2 regions of the Clostridium sp. MF28 genome follow, and region 1 is predicted to be linked to the other one. Evidence: a T-box and tRNA genes for the amino acid it is inferred to sense, from the RefSeq annotation. Region 1 holds a T-box; the other holds one or more tRNA genes.
What was found. A T-box is a leader RNA that pairs with one kind of tRNA and senses whether it is charged. The one in region 1 lies ahead of tyrS (tyrosine--tRNA ligase), so its partner is inferred to be a tRNA-Tyr.
Positions count from the first base shown of each region.

Region 1 (7,928 bases):
TGATAAAAAATTATTCAAGTATTCCATATATATAGTTATTACAGCAGTTATACTATATATAGCATTTTTAATTATTTTAAATATGGGATTATTATTTAGATCTGCATTTGACTTTCTAGGGTATTTAACTAATTTAATTAAGCCGCTGATTTTCGGTATCATAATAGCATATCTTTTATATCCTATAACTAGAGGCATTGAAACTTTTCTAAAGCAGAACAGACTATATAAATTAGAGAAGGCATCTACTCGAAGAATTATAGCAATTATGATTACATATGTCTTAATTATTGGTATATTTTCAGGCTTAATCTTAGGAATCTATTTTATGATAGGCGGTCAGATATCAAATAATACTACTATTATAAATATGACTCAACACATTTCCCTATACTTAAAGAGTAATTCCTTTTCAACTGAATCCATAAAAGGGACTTTAGATAGGCTGGATAATTCTTTTATAGATAATATAAAACCTTATATTATTAGCGGAATTATATATTTACAAAGATATGTTGAAAGCAACTTAGGAAATATGACATCATATATAATGTCAATTGGAAGTGGTGTTGCAACATTTTTTATTGCACTTGTAATTAGTATATATCTTCTAAAGGATTCTGAATATTTTATAGCACTATGGAATAAGCTTTATTATTTAGTATTTGGTAAAAGTATTTTAGGCAATAAAATTATTTACGTTTTTAGAGTTGTTCATGAAGTCTTTGCTAAGTACCTGCGCGGTCAATTGCTAGAAGCTTTTTTCGTTGGAGTTTTATCAGCGATAGCACTTTCAATTGTTGGAATAGATTACGCTTTTGTAATTGGTATAATTGCAGGAATAAGCAATATGATTCCATATGTAGGCCCAATTATTGGCACTATTCTTGCTGCTATTATGGGACTTTTAAGTGGTACACCTATAAGAATAGTTTACGCCATAGTTGCTATGCTAGTTGTACAACAAATTGATAATAATCTTCTAGCCCCTAAAATTGTTGGAAATAGTGTAGGTTTACATGCGGTATTTACAATGATGGCTATACTAATTGGTGGCAATGTAGGCGGGTTATTAGGAATGCTCCTTGCTGTACCAGTTGCTGCTTCATGTAAAGTTCTATTTAATAATTGGTACGAAAATTACATAGAAAAGCAAAAGCAGTCATAATTCTTTATGAATTAATTTATTAAAAGAGGCAGTTCAATTGAGTGCCTCTTTTAATATAGTATATATTCTTTCATTTAATTCTTTTAATACACTTTTAGCTACTTTACTATTTTAACAAACTTCTTCTTGCCTAACTTTATTATATCTCCATTTTTAATTGTTATATTGTTAAAATCAGATACTTTTTGCATATTTACATATACTCCACCTTGACTTAAAAGCCTTTTAAATTCATTATAGGATTTTATTAAGTTACTTTTAGCAAGAACTTTTCCAACATCTTCTAACAAGCTACATTCAGAAGATATATTTATTTCAGGCACCTCATCAGGTATATTTTTATTTTTAAATACATTTTCAAAATATTTAAGTGCGAATTTACTTTCTTCTTCTGTGTGATATAATCTTGTTATAATTTTTGCAAGCTCAAATTTGACATCTCTTGGATTTTTGCCATTATCCAACTCTTCTTTAATTCCTCTAATTTTATCTGGATGCTCATCGGTAGCAAGTTCGTAATATTTTATAATTAAATCATCAGGAATTTCCATTACTTTCTTAAACATTATTTCTGCTGATTCTTGTATTCCTATATAATTTCCTAAACTCTTACTCATTTTTTCCTTTCCATCCAGTCCTTCTAATATAGGCATAAATATTGCTGTTTGTTGCTCCATTCCAGCATTTTTTTGTAATGTTCTCCCCATAAGAATATTAAATGTCTGATCAGTTCCTCCTAATTCTATATCCGCCTTTAATGCAATAGAATCGTAACCTTGCATTAGAGGATAAAAAAATTCATGAATTCCAATAGGAGTATTAGAATTATATCTCTTTTTAAAATCTTCTCTTTCTAGCATTCTTGCAACTGTTGTAGTCGCAGCCAGTTTTAAAACTTCTTCAAATGACAGTTCAGATAACCATTCACTATTAAACTTAATTTCTGTTTTATCTCTATCTAAAATTTTGAAAATTTGCTTTTGATACGTTAATGCATTTTCTACTACTTCTTCTTTGGTCAGAGGCTTCCTAGTTTTAGATTTTCCGGTTGGATCTCCTATTTTACCAGTAAAATCCCCAATTATTATAACTGCTCGATGCCCTAAATCTTGCATTTGCTTAATCTTTCTTAATACAACCGCATGACCTAAATGGATGTCTGGCGCAGTTGGATCTAAACCTAACTTAATTATTAAAGGTTTATCTTCTTTTGCCGACTTAATAATCTTTTTCTCCAAATCATCAATGCTAATTATGTCTGCAACTCCTTTCCTTATAATTTTAATTTGTTCTTCAGTATTCTTTCTCATCTTCTTAACTCCTAAATATTTCTTATTTTTAATATAAGTAAGCGTTACAAGATTCAATATTTGCAACAAAAAAACTCTTGTCCTTTAAAATATAAAGGACAAGAGTATAACTCCCGTGTTACCACCTTAATTCATTAATCGCTCACACGATTAACCTCTTCAAGTACGCCAAAATTTTGGTTATACTTTAGCACTATAACGGGTGCAGGGTTCCGTCATCACCTACTCAAAAGAAACTTTTTTCAGCTTGAAGCTCTAAGATGTATTCAAAACCAGCTTCCATGCACCTCTCATCAACCGGTAACTTTCTGTATGGCATCACTAATTTCTACTTATTCTTTTCATTGCTTTTATTGAAAATCTAGAATAAAGAAATATAATAAATTACTTTCCTTATTATGCGATATATTAAATTGTTTAAATTATACAAAAAACTTAAGCTTTTGTCAATATAAACTTTATTGTTTAATTGCTACAGCTATGATATCCATGCTCCATTTGAATCAACTCTATATTTTCCATCAATAACGGAATTAAGAGCCATAGCCCCGCTTCCAGGATAACAATAATACCATTTTCCATTAGAGTATATCCATCCTGTTTTCATTATGCCATCATTGCCTAAGTAATACCAATTATTATCTATTATATTCCATCCAGTTGCATAACGTCCTGTGTTTTCCATAAAACACCACGCAGAATTAACTAAATTCCACTTACCATCTTTATTTGACTTAAGCTCAGATAATAATCCAGCATAACTGCTTGCCTTATTATTCTCATAATTATAATCCTCAGAGCATTCTGGATAATCACTTTCTTTCCATGTAAATCCATCATTTTTTAGAACCTTATCTTGTCTTAGAAAATATTTATTATTTCCTAATGCATCATTATTTGTGACATCTAAATGATACCACTTATTATTTAATTTAACTAAGTTCCATCCATGAGGAACGCCATCTAAATTTCCAATAATAATTTTATTCTCTACACCTGCTAATTTAAGCATTTTATAAGCAGTCATGGCATAACCTTGACATGTAGTTTTTCCAGTTGTCAATGCAGAATAGGCATTATTAGATACAAGACTATCATCATATTCAAATCTATTTATTAAATATTCATTTATTGCCTTGACCTTATCAAAATCGCTCATTCCATCGGTAGTTATAGAATTAACTATTTTAGTTAGCTCTTGATTAATATATAACTCTTGATCTTTAGTTGTTCTATAAGTAACCTTTAATGTTGCTTTATCTCCAACTCTTTCATAGACCATTTTCTCTAGTGATCTCATTAAGTAATCATCATCTTTTGCAATATTTTGTACCACTTCTAATACATCAGATTTATAATAATCAATTTGAAACTCTGTGTCCCAATTTTCTAAATGGTTATATACATATGAGTTTAAATCATTATCTGCTGCAAAAACAGGTTGTCCCATTATTGCTGATATTATTATTAATCCAAGTAATAGATTTCTAATAACGTTTCTCATCAATAAATCCCTTCTTTCTTCATATGAATCCCATTGGAATAATTTTTGTTAATATTATGTTATAAAGCAGCACAATTCAATACTTTCCTCCTTCCCAGATTATTATTTACCTCCCAAAACATATATATCTATTATATCAGAATATTATCAATGATGCTAAATTCAAATATATATTCATAAAAATAACTACCTAAAATATTAAATTTTCTAGGTAGTTGCTAAAACTATTTTATAATTCAAAAGTGCTGTTATCGATCCATTTATATTGTGGTCTTATGACTTTTATATCTTTTACTAATTTATACAGTGCCTCATCTTTCTGCTTGCATTCTAGCATTATATCAAAATCCCTATCTAGAACCTTGGCTTTTTCTAAGAATTCAACAAGATCCTCTGCATTTATATAATCAGCATGTTTTCTATCTTTATCGTGGTCTTTTGGTGTTGAAAAATGTATTTTAGGTGGGAAAAATTCATTATCCCATGTATTAAAAATCTCCTCAAGTAAGTCCTCTATATTTTCACCATTATTATTGCAATTGTGATGGTGAACATCTAAGACCATTGGAAGATTTAAAGTCCTGCATATATCTAGAACTTCCCTTGCCGTATATATTTTATCATCATTTTCAAGAATTAATTTAGATCCTATTTCTTCTGGAATTAGAGAAAAATTATCAATGAATCTGCTTATTCCTGACTCTTTTCCACCAGTTGCTCCTCCAACATGCAAAACCATTTTTCCATGTAAATACCCAAGATTCTCAAACCATTCTACTTGACGCATTAAATTGCTGATAGAATTTTTAACGATCTCATTACTTGCACTATTTAAAACATTAAACTGATCTGGATGTGTATCCACTCTCATGTTATTTTGCCTAATTATTCTTCCAATAAATTCAAAATCCTTTTTAAAAATCTCTCTATGTCCCCAATAACCAACATCAGGATGAGTAACTAGAGGAATTAACGCAGATGTTATTCTATAAAAGTGTATTTGATTATCCACATTATAATTAAGTATTTTCTCTAGATCATTTAAGTTAGATAGTGTTATACTCTTTAGTTTATCTAATTTGTTCTTTTCAGAAATAATTTTATTATAATTTGTAAACGTAACTGTGCTAGAACTAGAAATCTTTTTACCCAACCTCATTGAAATTGCTACATAGCCAAACCTTATTCTCATAATTCTTCTCCTATGTACTTAATATTTCTTGAACATAATAAAAGAACTCCAAAGTGGAGTCCAATTATATGTAAAGAGATTAATGAGTATTAGAGGTTGTATTAAAAGTTAGATTAATATTTAATAATTTAAACTTTTAAACACTCTATTACTTATTATAATCTCATCAGTTATTATTGTAAACATTTTCTTTTAAATTATAACTATTTTTTTAATATCTTTGCAAATTTCTTATAACTATACAAAAAGAAGTTATCTAAAAATAATAAAAATTAATGTTAATCATCCATTATTATTTTCCTATTCTTAGATAACTTCTTTTAACTATTTTAGTCAGAAATTCTATGCTTAAGCCAGTTATTTCCTCTAAGCCTAAAGCAGTACATAAGTCCACGTACAATCCAATCAATATACATAGCAATCCAAATTCCTAAAACACCAATTCCTAGAACAATACCTAAAATATAACCTGCAAATATTCTAAATATCCACATACCTATAAATGCAGTTAGCATAGTATATCTGGTATCACCAGCTCCTTTAAGGCCTGATGAAAGTATGAAAGATATCCCCCAAGCAATTAATGCTATACTGTTGCTTCTAGTTAATGTTGCTGATATATTTATTACCTCTGGAACATTTGTATAAAGAGATGCTAACCATTTTGATATAGGTATAAAAATCAATCCCAAAGATACTAAGCAAATAGTACCAAACTTAGTCAAGTATATTAATGTACTCTTTGCACCTTTAATATCATTTCTCCCTACATACTGTCCCACAAAAGTTGTTGCTGCTAAACAAAGTGAATTTCCCGGAACATTTATCATTATAGCAATTGATGATGAAATTGCATTGGCAGCAATAGATGCTGTTCCCATTGTAACTATAAACATCTGAACTATTAATTTTCCTGCATTAAATATCACTTGTTCCATGCCCGCTGGAATTCCTATATTAAATATATTTTTCTGTATTTCCATATCAAATTTAAATGGAAATATATTTTTTAATTTTATAATTTTACTTCCTCTAAATAAAACTAACATTATAATTAAAGTACCAATAAGTCTAGCAATTGCAATTGCTACTGCCGCACCAGCTATCCCAAATGATGGTATGTTCAATGCATTAATTCCAAATATCAATGTATATCCTAAAGCAATATTTATAAGATTCATAAATATTGTTATTTGCATAGGAGTTTTTGTATCTCCACATCCTCTGAGTATACCATTAGCAATTTGTTCTATTGCTATAAATGGATACGTAAGCAAAGTAAACTCCAAATATAGTTTTGCATCGATTTTAACTAATTCTTCTGCTGAACCATAAAGTACATTAATTAATTTAATCCTGAAAATCCACAAAAGCAATGTTATAATTAATGATACTAAAATACCTGATACAATAGCTTGTTTAGCTGTTTCATTTGCTTTCTTAGGTTTATTTCTTCCTATCTGCTGCGCAACCACTACCGTTGCACCAACTGATAAAGCTGCAAAAAATGATATGAACATATTGTTTATAGAATCAACCATTCCTATTGCTGATACAGCTTGTTCACCAATATGTCCTGCCATCATTGTATTACATGTACCTAATAACATAACAAATGTTTGCTCTATCATTATAGGTATTGCTAACTTTAAAACATCTTTTCTTATTAACACACAATATCCTTCTTCCTTCTAGTAAAACACCCAAGTTACTAGTTTTTTCTGTTAACGTTAAACAAAAATTAAAGCTATATATTTATAGCTATTACCCTTGTCCATTTTCAATTCACATTATATATCTTCATATTCGTCTTTATATCACTCCTCGCTGCTCCAACAATTTAATGCTCATATATTCAATAATAAATTCCATCTTCCATAATGTATTCTAATACACGCTATCCCAAAATCAATAATTTATAATACATTTTTTATAAAAACACGCAAATAGAATGACATATCGTTAATATTTCATAAACATATATCATTCTTTCTTTGATATAAAATTTTTATAACTATTTATAATCTTATCACTTATTACTAAAAATCACCACCTTACTCTACATACTTTATCACTAAAATAAGGTATGTAGATTATTCTTCTTTTGACTAACACTTGTTTTTATTAATATTCTGTGCAATATGAATTAATTCATAAAATTTCTTACATTTCTTTCGAGGCTTTTTAATATATATTCTTTAACCAAATTTCTACATTTAAATTGCGTATGAGTATTTCACTTACTAAAACTTTAAATATAAATTTATTACATCAATATATACGTATTAATTATTATGTTATTTTATTAAATCTATTTACATAATCTCTTATCACTTTTAGCACATAAGTTTCTCTAAAAATCCAGTTTGGAATTGGTTCTACTCCTGATGATATTATTTTTTCATTATTATTAATAGCATCTTCTATTTGTATCCACTCTGGCCTAAATTTTAATTTAGCCTCATATGGATCCAATTTTTGAGCTTTCCTTACATTTGATACTTCTGCTAAGTAATAGTAAGAGATCATCTTAAAAACTCTATTATTAACATATTTATCTTTGCTTCTTTCTGTTATAATTCCAAGTTGATCACCAATTTTGCTGCAAACATATCCAGTTTCTTCTTCCACTTCTCTTTTCAGAGCATCTATATGCCCCTCATCCTTTTTCATTCCTCCTCCTGGAAACTTATAATCCTTATTCTTGGAATGTACCATTAGAATCTTTTTATCCTTTATTATTATTCCTCTTAC
Region 1 is NZ_CP014331.1:44,056-51,983, reverse strand. It holds gene AXY43_RS00205 (AI-2E family transporter) at 1-1,168, shown strand, start outside; gene tyrS (tyrosine--tRNA ligase) at 1,267-2,478, opposite strand; T-box leader at 2,570-2,832, opposite strand; gene AXY43_RS00195 (transglutaminase domain-containing protein) at 2,957-3,982, opposite strand; gene uvsE (UV DNA damage repair endonuclease UvsE) at 4,212-5,174, opposite strand; gene AXY43_RS00185 (MATE family efflux transporter) at 5,504-6,847, opposite strand; gene AXY43_RS00180 (NUDIX domain-containing protein) at 7,467-7,928, opposite strand, start outside.

Region 2 (7,928 bases), 2.3 Mb from region 1:
TATGTATTATTGCCTTTATAATTGTAGTCTTCCCTGTTCCTGGCCCACCGGTAATTATTTCTATACCATTATTAAATGCGCCAATAATTGCTTCTCTTTGTGATTCTGCAAATTTTATATTTTGTTCCTTTTCAAAAACGTTAATTTCGAAATCAACATCCGAGTTTATAGTCTGAATTTGCTGCAAACCTAAAGTTATTATTTTACTAGTAACACCTAGCTCGCAATAATAATATTGAAGCAAAAATCCGACTTCAGTACCGTTTATGTTTTCAACAATAATTTTTTGTTGCGCAGCCATGTCATATATATTTTTTTCAATTAATTCCTTAGATATTAACAAATTATTTTCGCATTCTTCTATTATATTATTTTTAGGCATAAATGTGTTTCCTGCAGAGCAAAATTGATTCATAACATATTTAATGCCACTTTGAATTCTAAACTCTGAATTCTTTTCAATGCCAATGCTCATAGCAATTCTGTCAGCTGTTTTAAACCCAATTCCTGATATTTCATCGCATAATATATATGGATTATCAGATACTATCTGCCTCGCATTTGGACCAAATTTCTTATATATTTTTACACACTGATTATTAGTGACTCCATGTTTATGAAAATATAAGATTATATCTTTTAAACCTTGTTGCTCTATATAGGATTCATATATTATTTGAAATTTCTTTTCCCCTATACCCTCTATCTCCATAAGCCTCTCAATATGGTTTTCCATTATGTCTAGAGTTTCTTCACCAAATCTCTCTATTATTTTCTTAGCCGTAACTGGTCCAATTCCATGTATTATTCCTGCACTTAAATATTTTTCTATGCCATCTAATGAATTTGGAAGAAGTTCTTCATAATCCTGAATATTAAATTGATTACCAAATTGTTTGTGTACTGTCCAGTATCCTGTTAACTTTACATTTTGTCCTTCTCTCAAGAAAGGAACTGTTCCTACAGCACTAATTAATGTCTTTTCGTTTCTAATTCTACAAACTACATAACCAGTATCTTCACTTTTAAAAACAATATTCTCAACAAATCCATTTAGAACTTCCATATAGAATCTCTCCAAATCTTTATATATTTACCTTAAACTTTCTAAAATTAAAATTTAGCGTCAAATTTAACTTTGATTTTTTCTTATAATTATATCATAAATATTTATACCAATTTAAAACTAATCACTTATAACTCATAATCTTTTCTTATTCTTCCCTACATAAAATAACTTTTAAATGGAGTATACAAAATAAAACTATAAATATTTAATAAATTCTAAAGTGCTCAGATTTTAAGTGCTTTTAAATGCTTATCTGTTTTGCAATTAAAGTTATAAATTTTAATCTTAGTTGAGCACTCAATCTATTAAATTTCTATATATACTATTCAAATATATAATTATAAATTTCTCCATAATAAAAAGCCGTCTAGATTTAAGACGACTTTTTACCATTCTACAAAAACTTCTATTATATATATTGATAATAAAAATTCACTTAAGAATTATGCTATAGATTTTTTCTTATTTCATCTACTTTATTTAGTTGTTCCCATGGTAAGTTAAGATCATTTCTTCCAAAATGTCCATATGCAGCAGTTTGCTTATAGATAGGTCTTCTTAAGTCAAGATCTCTGATTATAGCTCCTGGTCTTAAATCAAATACCTTCTCTACTACTTCAACAATCTTATCTTCATCTACTTTTCCTGTCCCAAATGTTTCAACTTCAATTGAAACTGGCTTTGCAACACCAATTGCATATGCTAATTGAATTTCTAGCTTATCTGCAGCACCAGCTGCAACTAAATTCTTAGCAACCCATCTTGCAGCATATGCAGCTGATCTATCAACTTTAGTTGGATCTTTACCTGAGAAAGCTCCGCCGCCATGTCTGCCATATCCACCATAAGTATCAACTATTATCTTTCTACCTGTTAATCCTGAATCCCCTTGAGGTCCTCCAACAACGAATCTTCCAGTTGGATTTATGAAATATCTTGTCTCACTGTCCAATAATTCTGCTGGTACAACAGCCTCTATAACAAACTTCTTAAGGTCTTCCTGAATTTGCTCTAAAGTAACCTTCTCATCATGTTGTGTTGATATAACTATAGTATCAATTCTCTTTGGCACATTATCTTCATATTCAACTGTTACTTGAGTTTTACCATCTGGTCTTAAGTAACTTAATGTACCATTCTTTCTTACCTCTGTAAGTCTTCTTGATAATTTATGAGCCATATATACTGGAAGCGGCATAAAATCTTCAGTTTCATTAGTTGCAAAACCGAACATCATTCCTTGGTCTCCAGCACCAACTGCTTCAACTTCATCTTTTTCACCTTTCTTTGACTCAAATGCTTCATCTACTCCCATAGCTATATCTGCAGATTGTTCATCTATCGATGTAAGAACTGAACATGTATCACAGTCAAATCCAAATTTTGCTCTATCATATCCAATTTCTCTTACTGTTTCTCTAACTACCTTAGGAATGTCAACATAACAATTTGTTGTTATCTCTCCCATTACCATAACCATACCTGTTGTTGTGCAAGTTTCACAAGCAACTCTAGCCATTGGATCTTTAGATAGAATAGCATCTAGTATAGCATCTGAAATTTGGTCACACATTTTATCAGGATGTCCTTCTGTAACTGATTCTGAAGTAAATAATCTTCTCATATCTTTTCTCTCCTTAGATTTAAATATTATAACTATCTTCACGAATAAAATTATTTTATTAAAAACTATACATAGCTTTATAGAATAATAATCGTTTATAAAAACTTCACCTTATTTAAATACAATAAATAATAGTCAAACTATTTTATTAATTGTTTCTTTGTATAATTTAAGCATGCGCAAACTTAAAAAAATAAAAAAGCTCTTCGATAAGAAGAGCGCAATTTAGCAATCATTTTCTTATCTTGTAGAAAACTCTACAGGAATTGGCACCTTATATAATACAGGTTGCCGGGTTTCACAGGGCCCTTTCCCTCCACCTCTCTTGATAAGAGTAACATAATTCAATTTTCAAAAGTATTTTATCATATGCTGTATAATTAGTCAATATTATCAATCAATTTTTATATAAGATAAAAAATAAAAAAGAATAAACTTAAGTTTATTCTTTTTGGTGGAGGAAGATGGATTCGAACCATCGAAACGAAACGTAACAGATTTACAGTCTGCCCCCTTTGGCCACTCGGGAATTCCTCCATATTATTTTATTGGAGCTGGCAATAGGAATCGAACCTACAACCTGCTGATTACAAGTCAGCTGCTCTACCGTTGAGCCATGCCAGCATATAATTATTAGATTTAGTAATTTTATAATGGTGGGCACAACAGGGCTCGAACCTGTGACCCCCTGCTTGTAAGGCAGGTGCTCTCCCAGCTGAGCTATGCGCCCATTATAAATTGGTGGAGGAAGATGGATTCGAACCATCGAAACGAAACGTAACAGATTTACAGTCTGCCCCCTTTGGCCACTCGGGAATTCCTCCATATTATTTTATTGGAGCTGGCAATAGGAATCGAACCTACAACCTGCTGATTACAAGTCAGCTGCTCTACCGTTGAGCCATGCCAGCATATATATTAGATTAGTAATTTTATAATGGTGGGCACAACAGGGCTCGAACCTGTGACCCCCTGCTTGTAAGGCAGGTGCTCTCCCAGCTGAGCTATGCGCCCATTATAAATTGGTGGAGGAAGATGGATTCGAACCATCGAAACGAAACGTAACAGATTTACAGTCTGCCCCCTTTGGCCACTCGGGAATTCCTCCATATTTATTTTTTATACCTTGTTGCCTCATTTGCCGGTCAACAATGATTAGTATATCGGTAAAGCGATTTTATTTCAACTCCAATATACACCCATATAAATAATTTAAATTCATATTACTCTCTATTTCTACAATATGCTCTCATTTAATATGTTAATCCTAATTATTTTTTATTCTTTTGTTAATCTCTTGTATATCTAAAAAAGAAGATGATATTTCTTGAATTTTCTTATAATCTTCTGTTGTTAATCTCCTTTTTAAGATTTTAAATATTTCTATTAGGCTTTCATTATCATTCGTATCTTCATAATATTCTTTTATTTTACCTATATCAAATGCAGATAATTTTTTTATTATTTTTTCAAGTTCCTTTTTATTATCTGTAGATAATTGACTTAACGCTTTTTCTTTATTTATTTTATATAATGGCTTCGAATACGAAACAGTTTCTTGTACAACAACTTCTTTTGCAGAATTTTCATCTTGCGGTTGCCAATATAACAGAAAATACATGTTTATTATTATTGTAGGAACTAAAACCAAATACATTAAAACTTTTTTCATATGCACCTCCTTATTTACTATTAATTTCCAAAAAACATTTTTTTATACTATCTTCTGTTAATTACTCATATATATATTTTATAAAGGAGGTATATGTCCCTTGAGCAAGCCAGATATTAAACTTGATCCTAAATTTTATTATAATTTAGCTTTAGAAGTTAAAAAATTTATATCAAAAGACACCATAATAGTTTGTATTGGTACTGACAAATGTATTGGGGATTGTTTAGGTCCTCTAGTTGGATCTATACTCACAGAAAACTTTTTTCCTTTACCTGTTTATGGAACTTTATCTTCTCCAATTCATGCTTTGAACATAGATGAACGATTAAATGAAATATATAGTAATCACCCTAATGCATCAATAATTGGTGTTGATGCCTGCTTAGGTGACGAAGATGATATTGGTGAAATTCGTATAAGGGACTATGCAATACATCCTGGTAAAGGAGTCGGAAAAGAACTTCCCGAGGTAGGAATTGCATCAGTTATAGGCATTGTGGACTCTAGTGATAATGCTGAATTCTTTTTTTCGCGAAGCATAAGACTCTCATTCATTATGGATATGGCTAAAATTATATCCAAAATATTTATTGATGCCTATAGTTTAAGTCACTGGAAATATCCTAAAATTTAGGTATTTTATATTTAACTAAATAAATAGCAGTCAATAGTGAAATTACTAATGACTGCTATTTATAAAGCTATTCTATAAGAACTATTTGCTGAGAATTAACTTGACTATCTAATTTATCTATATAATTAAGCACTTTGCCTGTACCGTTCGCAACACATTCAACTGAGTTCTCGGCTATAGTTGCTACTACGCCAGTCTTAAACTCTATAAGTTTATCTAACCCATGTATTAAAGCTCCCCCACCAGTCATTAATATTCCTCTTTCTATTATATCCGAGGCTAATTCAGGCGGTGTTCTTTCTAATACCTTTTTTACAGTATCAACTATTATTTCCACAGGTTCCTTTATTGCATTTCGTATTTCTTCTGTTGTAATTTCTATTTCATCTGGTAATCCTGTAATGAGGTTTCTACCTTTCATCATACAAGTTAGATTTCTAGAGTTTTTAAATGCTGATCCAATATTTATTTTTAAATCTTCAGCTGTTTTCTCACCTATCATTAATTTATATTCATTACGTACATATTTTATTATGGCTTCATCGAACTTGTCTCCCGCTACTTTTATTGACTCTCTTTCTACCACTCCACCTAATGAGATAACAGCGATATCACAAGTACCTCCGCCAATATCCACTACCATACATCCATTCGGCTTAGTAATATCTAATCCTGCTCCAATGGCTGCTGCTAGCGGCTCCTCAATTAAATGGACCGTTTTTGCTCCTGAATTCATAGCTGCATCAATAACAGCTCTCTTTTCTACTTCTGTAGCTTGAGATGGTACACAAACAATTACTTTAGGTGCACTTATACTTCTTTTCCCGCACGCTTTTTTTATAAATTCCTTTAGCATTTTTTGTGTTATATCGTAATCAGAAATCACTCCATCTCTTAATGGCCTTACTGCAACAATATTTCCTGGGGTTCTTCCTATCATTTTTCTTGCTTCTTCCCCTATAGCCAACAATTTATTATTATTTTTATTTATGGCTACAACAGAAGGTTCTTTTAATATTACCCCTTTACCTTTTACGTAAACTAGTACAGTTGCCGTTCCTAAGTCAATTGCGAGGTCTATCCCCGTTCTCCAAAAGCACATTTTTTATTCACTCCTATAATACATATTAATACCTATATTTACATAATTCTACTAATAATATATTATAGACTTAATCCTACTAAGATTCAATAATTTTATACTTCATTTGTGTAGCTTTTCCACCTCTAATATGTCGTTCAGCTTTATTTAATTCTAAAATAGAATGAGTTTCTTGAGCAATTTCTGGGTTAATTTTTAACAATCTCTCTGTCATATCTTTATGAATTGTGCTCTTGCTAACACCAAAAACCTTAGCTGTTTTTCTTATTGTAGCTTTTGAATCTATGATATATCTTGCAACATCTAAAACTCTTTCTTCAATATAGTCTTTCAAAATACCACTTCCTTGATTTTATCATTTTATTATCATTTATTTTTTGATTTATTAGTCATTTATTTTAATGAAAAAAACAAATGACTAATATATATTTTCATAAAATTTTATTTAGATTTTAAATTAAAATATTTTTCTGGATTAACTTGTTCTCCATTAGCATTAATTACTTGTAAATTTAAAAATTCACCAAATACATCTTTACTAAATACCTTTGCGCTATCTCCTACTTTTGCAATAACTTGATTTGCTTTAACCTTATCTCCTTTTTTTACTGATAAGTTTGCATCAAGATTTCCGTATCTTGTCTTTAGGCCATTAGCATGTTTAATTTCTACTACAACCCCTTCTTCAACGCCAGTATTTTCTGCAACTTCCACAACACCATCTGCTGCTGCCTTTACTTCTGATCCTACTGTTGATTGTAGATTAATACCTCTAATAGTTCTGAAAACTCCTTCTTCCATCTTAACTGGCGCAGGATAAGTATATTTTCTACTTTCTACTCCATCTATAGGATTTACAAATGTTACCGTATTATTTGTAGATACTGATGCAGCCTTTTCTGTTTTTGTTTTATCTGCATTGTCTTTATTACTATTATTTTGAGCATTCTCTACTCTTTCAGCATTTTGAACTGAATTATTAGAATTTCCTTCATTTCCAGAATTCATTGTTAGATCTTTATTTACGTCTTCTGTTTTATTAACTTGGTTTTTGCTGTTGAGCATTTTATAAGAGATAGTTCCAACAGTTACTACAATACAGAGACATAGGAATAAGGCGATATAAAATCCCTCCTTCCTAAATAAGTTTTTAAGTTTTTCTTTTAAATTTTTGTCCAATATGAACACCTCCAATTGTTATAGTTCCCTTTTTATGAAAAATAATACATAAATTTGCTTTTTTATCATGTATTATTTACATTTAAAGGTATTTTAAAATTATTGTTATAAGTGTATATCTAGTGTTAAAAAGTACATATAATTTAATTATTAAACAATAGATATATCCATCAGGGATTTAGGCCCTAATTTAAGAAGTTCTACTTTATAATTTCTGTTTTAAGTAGTGATGTTCTAAATTATGTCCATCTCCACTTTTTTTAAACATACATATACAAAAATTCAATTAATTGGAGGATATACCCCATGCTAATTTATAGTCAAAAATAGAAAAGGATACTTGCTATAAAAAAATAAACAAGTATCCTCTTTAAATTTATTCAATTATTCATATGAAGTTATGCCAACCCTATGTCTAAGTTAACGTAAATACTCTCTCCTTAGTTGTAATTTATTTCTTGGATTTCGACTCCGCTATAGTAATGTTTAAGAATTTCATCATACTTCGATCCACTCTTTGCCATCGCATTAGCCCCCCATTGGCTCATCCCTACACCGTGGCCATAACCCTTGCAGTTAACTTCTACAGAATCTTGTTGAAAGTCTAATGTGAAATTGGTCGAATTCAAATTGAACAATGTCCTA
Region 2 is NZ_CP014331.1:3,918,296-3,926,223, reverse strand. It holds gene recD2 (SF1B family DNA helicase RecD2) at 1-1,066, opposite strand, end outside; gene metK (methionine adenosyltransferase) at 1,518-2,693, opposite strand; SAM riboswitch class I at 2,931-3,028, opposite strand; tRNA gene AXY43_RS17290 (tRNA-Tyr) at 3,146-3,230, opposite strand; tRNA gene AXY43_RS17285 (tRNA-Thr) at 3,243-3,317, opposite strand; tRNA gene AXY43_RS17280 (tRNA-Val) at 3,348-3,423, opposite strand; tRNA gene AXY43_RS17275 (tRNA-Tyr) at 3,433-3,517, opposite strand; tRNA gene AXY43_RS17270 (tRNA-Thr) at 3,530-3,604, opposite strand; tRNA gene AXY43_RS17265 (tRNA-Val) at 3,632-3,707, opposite strand; tRNA gene AXY43_RS17260 (tRNA-Tyr) at 3,717-3,801, opposite strand; gene AXY43_RS17255 (hypothetical protein) at 3,961-4,365, opposite strand; gene yyaC (spore protease YyaC) at 4,466-5,002, shown strand; gene AXY43_RS17245 (rod shape-determining protein) at 5,070-6,104, opposite strand; gene spoIIID (sporulation transcriptional regulator SpoIIID) at 6,184-6,438, opposite strand; gene AXY43_RS17235 (M23 family metallopeptidase) at 6,546-7,283, opposite strand; gene spoIID (stage II sporulation protein D) at 7,724-7,928, opposite strand, start outside.
Region 2: it encodes a tRNA-Tyr, which carries the amino acid that the T-box ahead of tyrS (tyrosine--tRNA ligase) is inferred to sense. The anticodon was not compared.